3 regions of the Blautia sp. AF14-40 genome follow, and region 3 is predicted to be linked to each of the others. Evidence: predicted binding sites of a transcription regulator. Region 3 holds the regulator's gene; each other region holds the start of a gene.
What was found. Region 3 encodes Rex, which represses fermentation and respiration genes when NADH is low (regulators of the CRP and FNR family bind a similar motif). Its sites were predicted from a motif close to ATTGTTAANTANTTAACAAT; they were not measured.

Region 1 (2,276 bases), on a different contig from region 3:
CGCCCATGGCACGTGCGATTTCACGGTATTTCTCACCGGTGCACTCCTGGTTGTATTCCATAACGATCGGAAGCATCATGGCACATGCAACACCGTGTGGGGTATCATAAACAGCACCAAGGGTGTGTGCCATGGAGTGAGCGATTCCAAGACCTACGTTGGAGAAGCCCATACCTGCGATGTACTGGCCAAGAGCCATTCCTTCGCGTCCCTCTTTGGTGTTTGCGACAGCACCGCGCAGAGATTTGGAGATGAGTTCGATGGCTTTGAGATGGAACATGTCAGTCATTTCCCATGCAGCTTTTGTGGTGTAGCCTTCGATTGCGTGAGTCAGAGCGTCCATACCGGTGGAAGCGGTCAGGCCTTTCGGCATGGAGGACATCATATCCGGGTCAACAACTGCGATGATCGGCATATCATGCGGGTCAACGCATACGAATTTACGTTTTCTTTCTACGTCGGTGATAACGTAGTTGATGGTAACCTCTGCAGCAGTACCGGCTGTAGTCGGAACGGCGATGATCGGTACACACGGATTTTTGGTCGGTGCGGTGCCCTCAAGGCTTCTGACATCCTCAAACTCCGGGTTTGCGATGATGATACCGATGGCTTTGGAGGTATCCATAGAAGAGCCGCCGCCGATGGCGATCAGATAGTCAGCGCCGGATGCCTTGAAAGCTTCTACGCCGTGTTTTACGTTTTCGATGGTCGGGTTTGGCTTGATATCGCTGTAAAGCTCATAGTCGAGTCCGTTTGCGGTCAGAATATCGGTTACTTTGGAAGTAACGTTGAATTTAATCAGATCCGGGTCAGAGCATACGAAAGCTTTCTTGAAGCCGTGTGCCTTTGCTTCATTTGCGATCTCGGCAATAGCGCCTGCTCCGTGATAAGAGGTTGCATTTAAATTAATACGATTTGCCATGATTGAAAAACTCCCTTCTAAAATGAATAAATGGTTTTACTGAACTTGTTATTATATTAACAAATCCGGAAGGGAAAAAGAAAGTGACAGAAGAAGCGAAGTGTAACACTTTAAAAAAAATCGCCATTGTGACAAAAACAACAGAACAAAATTTGTGAAAAATAACCAGAGAGTGTCTGAAAAACCATTTCCGCAATCTGCAAGCCCCACTTTGACACGCGCTCTAAGAGAGCAGCTGCAGATTCCGGAACAGTTTTTTTAAGTCTTCCGGCATTGCCCGGACGAGAAGAGCGGCAAACTCGGAAGGTGTCAGATCCATGCCGGTAAGCACCCATTTTACGGTCATGGTGATGGAACCCTGACAGTACATTTCGAGAAGAAAATGCATTTCCGGTGAAACCGGACTGCCGCTTTTTTCGTGAATCAGATTTTCGTAGAACGCGAGAATCAGATCGAAATCGTGCTCACGCAGAGAATTCTGCTTGTCGTAGCGGAAGGCAGCGGCGAAAAAAGCTTTTTCTTTCTGAATATAGGTAAATTTCTTTTCCAGACTGTCAAAAACGGTCGTTCCGCGACCCATATGTTCGAAGGATTTTGTCAGTAATTTATCAAAATACCAGTTGATCAGATCGTATTTGTCGAGAAAATTGCGGTAGAAGGTCTGGCGGGTAACACCACAGATTTCACAGATCTGGCGCACGGTGATCTCTTCGACAGGGGTTGTTTTCATGCACTCCTTCATGGATTCGGCAAGACGGTATTTTGTTTTTTCTCCTTTGGGAGCAGATACGGTGGAATGGATCATCCGGGCAGTTTCCTTTCGCTTCGAAAATTGTAACTATGCAGAGTTATGCATATATTATAACGCGAATCCGAAAAAATAAAAAGCCCTGAACATGTTCCGGAGATAAGATACAGGAACATATTCAGGACGATTTTGCCTATTTTCTTTTGTTTACGGCCTGTCCGACACAGTAGCATACAGCGGCAACAACCATGCCGTTGATGGAAGCGATGCCCCAGTGTAAGAGGTTCGCAACAATGGCACCGAGAATGACACCGGCAACCGCAAACCAGTCTACGGTTTTAAGTTTCGGCTGATCGGTTTCAAAGTCCTCTTTGTTCATGAAGTAGGCGAGCACCAGAATCATGCCGACCGGCGGCAGGGTACAGTTCAGAATGTTGAGCCAGCCGCAGAAGTTGTAGTACAGCCATACGGAGGCAACCGTTCCGATGATACCGGAAAGGAGAACCATCGGTTTTTTCCTCTGATGGAAGATGTTGGCAAGACCAAGACCTGCGGTGTACAGAGCGTTGTCGTTTGTAGTCCAGATATTAAGACCGAGAACGAGAA
Region 2 (2,276 bases), on a different contig from region 3:
CTCCATTTTCTTAACAAGCTCTTCTGCATATTTGGTTGGGTGCAGCTCCAGGAATGCCTGGCCGAAGCATGCAGAGAAGGTAGGAGTCGGCTCGGTAATTCCGCGCTCGGTTCCTGCAAGTTTTGCAGTAAATCCGGACAGGAAATAGTACTGAGTCTGCTCTGGTGTCAGAACAGATACTGGCGGAAGTACGCCGAATGCATCTGCGGACAGGAAGATAACATTCTTAGCTGCCGGTGCAGAAGAAATCGGGCGAACGATGTTCTCAATGTGGTTGATCGGATAAGATACACGAGTATTCTCGGTTACGCTCTTATCATTGAAGTCGATCTTGCCTGCTGCATCAACGGTAACGTTCTCAAGCAGAGCGTCACGTCTGATTGCATTGTAGATGTCCGGCTCAGACTCTTTGTCCAGGTTGATGACTTTTGCATAGCAGCCGCCCTCGAAGTTGAATACTCCGTTGTCGTCCCAGCCGTGCTCATCATCACCGATCAGAAGACGTTTCGGGTCTGTGGAAAGAGTTGTTTTTCCTGTTCCGGAAAGTCCGAAGAAGATTGCGGTGTTCTCACCGTTCAGGTCTGTGTTTGCAGAGCAGTGCATGGAAGCGATGCCCTTCAGCGGCAGATAGTAGTTCATCATGGAGAACATACCTTTCTTCATCTCTCCGCCGTACCATGTGTTGACGATAACCTGCTCACGGCTTGTGATGTTGAATACTACTGCTGTCTCAGAGTTCAGACCCAGCTCTTTGTAGTTCTCAACTTTTGCTTTGGATGCGTTGTATACGACGAAATCCGGCTCGAAGTTCTCAAGCTCTTCTGCTGTAGGTTTGATGAACATGTTAGTTACGAAATGTGCCTGCCAAGCTACCTCAACGATGAAGCGGATAGCCATACGGGTATCTTTATTTGCGCCGCAGAATGCATCTACAACGAACAGTCTTTTATTGGAGAGCTCTTTTTTGGCGATCTCTTTTACTGCTGCCCATGCTTCCTGGGTTGCCGGATGGTTATCGTTTTTGTACTCATCAGAAGTCCACCATACAGTATCTTTCGAGTTCTCGTCCACAACGATGTATTTGTCTTTCGGTGAACGGCCTGTATAGATACCGGTCATAACGTTAACTGCACCAAGCTCTGTCTCCCGGCCTTTTTCATAGCCTTCCAGCTCTGGTTTTGTCTCTTCCTCAAATAACTGCTCATAAGAAGGGTTGTACACAATTTCTGTGGTACCGGTGATGCCATACTTTGTTAAATCGATCTGTGCCATCTTGTAATTAACCTCTTTCCTTTGATAGTAATACTGCTTCATTCTGCAAAATGCAGAAATTTGAAGGTATCCTTTAGAAGAAACCGGACCAGCCGGCCTCTTCTACTCTAATTATACATAAAAGGCCAAAAAAATCAACTGAAAATCTTCCGTTTTTTTACAGAACGTGTCCCAAAATCTGTAAAAATTTTATAAACTTCGATTTTTCGAAGTTTTCTGACAATTGCATTTTTGTACACTTCATCCTGCAAATTGACATTTTTTGATTTTTTATGTTATAATATTAATAATTATGTTCGGAAAGAAGTTTCTTTATGTATTACGATCTGACCCGCGGGAAAATCTCCCGCTCTCTTATCCTGTTTGCCCTGCCGATGATCGCAGGAAATCTGTTGCAGCAGTTTTACAACATTGCCGACACCCTGATCGTCGGACGCGTTCTCGGAAGCAATGCGCTCGCCGCCGTCGGCTCCTCCTATACGCTGATGACGTTTCTGACTTCCATTTTTCTCGGCCTGTCGATGGGCGCCGGTGCGCTCTTTTCGATTTATCAGGGACGAAAAGATCTTTCTTCTTTAAAACTTTCGATTCTCCACGCGTTTCTGCTGATCCTTGCCGTTACGCTCGTGCTGAATCTCGCTGTTTATGCAGGCATCGAGCCGATCCTTACGTTTCTTCACGTCCCGGATGAAGTCCGTCCCGGCATGCGGACGTATCTTCTGATTATCTTTGCCGGCCTTATTGCAACATCCGTATACAATTTCTTTTCCTGTATGCTGCGCGCGCTCGGAAACTCTTCTGTGCCGCTGATTTTTCTCGCTGTCTCTGCTGTGCTGAACATTGCACTGGATCTGCTCTTTGTCGCTGTACTGCCGTTCGGCATCGCAGGCGCAGCGCTCGCTACGGTTCTTGCGCAGTATGTGTCCGCCGTCGGTATTCTGCTCTATGTGCTGCTCCGCTGCCGCATGTGGCTGCCGTCAAAAAAAGAATGGCGTTTCCGCCAT
Region 3 (2,276 bases):
TTTTCACGGCTCTCGGCGCGTTTGATGGATTTCTCGCGGTTGAAAGATTTCAGCTTTGCAATGACTTCTTCCTGATGGTGGATTTCCTGCTGCTGGTTGACCCAGGCATGGTAAGCGGCTTCACGGAGCATTGCTTTTTTTTGACTGTAGGCGGTATAGTTTCCCTCAAAAGTTGTTACTTTTTTATTGTCCACTTCAACGACTTTTGTGACAACGCGGTCGAGAAAGTAACGGTCATGGGAGACGATCAGGACGGCTCCGCTGTAATTTAAAAGATACGTTTCGAGCCAGGAGATCGAGTCCATATCGAGGTGGTTGGTCGGCTCGTCGAGCAGAATGATGTCCGGTTTGGTGAGCAGCAGTTTACCAAGTGCCACGCGGGTCTTCTGACCGCCGGAGAGGGAGTCCACCTGTTTTTCAAAATCGCTCTCGGAAAAGCCAAGACCTTTTAAAACACCGACGACTTCACTGCGGTACGCGTATCCGTTTTCCAGTTCAAAGGTATGGGAGAGGCGGGTGTAGGTGGAAAGAAGTTCATCCAGCTCTGCACCGGATTTTGTATTCATATCACTTTCCATCTGACGGAGGCGTTCCTCCATATCGATCAGATTCTGTTTCGCGGTCAGCACTTCCTGGTAAATGGAAAGGTGTCCGGTCAGATCCTGATGCTGGGCGAGATAGCCCATCGTCTTTCCTTTGGAGAGGATGACCTCTCCCTCATCGGCCCTCATTTCGCCGATGATGATTTTTAACAGCGTCGATTTTCCGGCACCGTTGATGCCGACCAGTGCGGTTTTTTCGCGTTCTTCTATATGAAAAGATGCATTTTTGATAATTTCCGTTGTCCCGAATGCTTTCGAGATATTCTGACATGCAAGAATCATGTGGTTCCTCCAGATAACATATTTCTGTATTTTGACATAATACACCATCCTTATTATAGAGAGTAATACACAAAATTTCAAGAAATCTTTGACAATTTTCTATCAACCATATATAATATGAATATATGCAGGTGTAAATAAGGAGGAATTTATCTTGGAAGAAAAAGGAATTTCGCGGGCAGTTATCAAAAGACTTCCTAGATATTATCGTTACCTGGGCGAATTGCTGGAGGACGGAGTAGAACGGATCTCTTCCGGTGAGCTGAGCGAGCGGATGAAAGTGACAGCTTCCCAGATTCGCCAGGATTTAAATAATTTCGGCGGCTTCGGCCAGCAGGGGTATGGTTATAACGTGCGGTATCTGTACAGCGAGATTGGAAAAATTTTAGGTCTGGACAGAGTCCACAATATGATTTTTGTCGGAGCCGGAAATCTGGGACAGGCGCTTGCTAATTATGCGGCCTTTGAAAGAAGCGGATTCAAAACGGTCGGTATTTTTGACGTCAACCCGGTATTAAAAGGAATCTCCGTGCGCGGAATTGAAATCCGCATGGCGGACGAGCTTCCGGAATTTATCAAGGAACACCATGTAGAGATTGCGGCTTTGACACTGCCAAAAGCAAAAGCGGTAGAGATGGCAGAGATTCTCGTGGACAACGGTGTAAAAGCAATCTGGAATTTTGCACATACCGATCTAAACTTAAAACTTCCGAAAGATGTGATCGTCGAGAACGTCCATCTTTCCGAAAGTCTGATGCGTCTCTCCTACAATCTGACCAGATATGAGGCGGAGCATCCAAAGAACAATTAAGAAACCAAAACAAAAGCAGGAGAGTCTTCGGGAAACCGGAGACTTTTTCTGTTCACTTTCCGGATAAGGCAGGAAAAGGAGGAAAAGCGATGAAACGGATTCTTACAGCAGCACAGATGAAGCAGGCAGACCGCAATACGATCGAAACCATGGGGGTACCGTCCCTGGTACTGATGGAGCGCGCAGCGCTGTCCTGCGTGGAGGAGCTTCAAAATGGAACATGGGATACAGGAAAAGTCCTTGCTGTGTGCGGTCCCGGAAATAATGGAGGGGACGGTGCGGCAATTGCACGGATTTTAAAGACGAAAGGGGTGGATGCGGAACTGTTCTGTCTTGGAAATCCGGAAAAATACAGTGAAGGCATGAGAGCACAGAAGAAAATTGCGGAAAATTATGGGGTCCGTGAGGTTAAGAATCCGGATTTCCGGGAATATACTGTTATCATAGATGCCATCTTTGGAATTGGCGTATCCCGTCCGCTGGCAGGGGAGTACCGGAGGGCAGTGGAAGCAATCTGCGCAAGCGGTGTTCCTGTTCTTGCCGTGGACATCCCTTCGGGGATCCACACGGATACCGGAGAG

Region 1: the regulator Rex is predicted to act here: its motif matches at 967-986, upstream of fucO (lactaldehyde reductase).
Region 2: the regulator Rex is predicted to act here: its motif matches at 1,544-1,563, upstream of pckA (phosphoenolpyruvate carboxykinase (ATP)).

Annotation. Positions count from the first base shown of each region.
Region 1 is NZ_QUHK01000035.1:13,653-15,928, reverse strand. It holds gene fucO (lactaldehyde reductase) at 1-922, opposite strand, end outside; gene DWW13_RS16055 (TetR/AcrR family transcriptional regulator C-terminal domain-containing protein) at 1,146-1,727, opposite strand; gene DWW13_RS16050 (cytosine permease) at 1,864-2,276, opposite strand, start outside.
Region 2 is NZ_QUHK01000032.1:16,417-18,692, forward strand. It holds gene pckA (phosphoenolpyruvate carboxykinase (ATP)) at 1-1,272, opposite strand, end outside; gene DWW13_RS15710 (MATE family efflux transporter) at 1,587-2,276, shown strand, end outside.
Region 3 is NZ_QUHK01000008.1:13,164-15,439, forward strand. It holds gene DWW13_RS07815 (ABC-F family ATP-binding cassette domain-containing protein) at 1-884, opposite strand, end outside; gene DWW13_RS07820 (redox-sensing transcriptional repressor Rex) at 1,039-1,695, shown strand; gene DWW13_RS07825 (NAD(P)H-hydrate dehydratase) at 1,785-2,276, shown strand, end outside.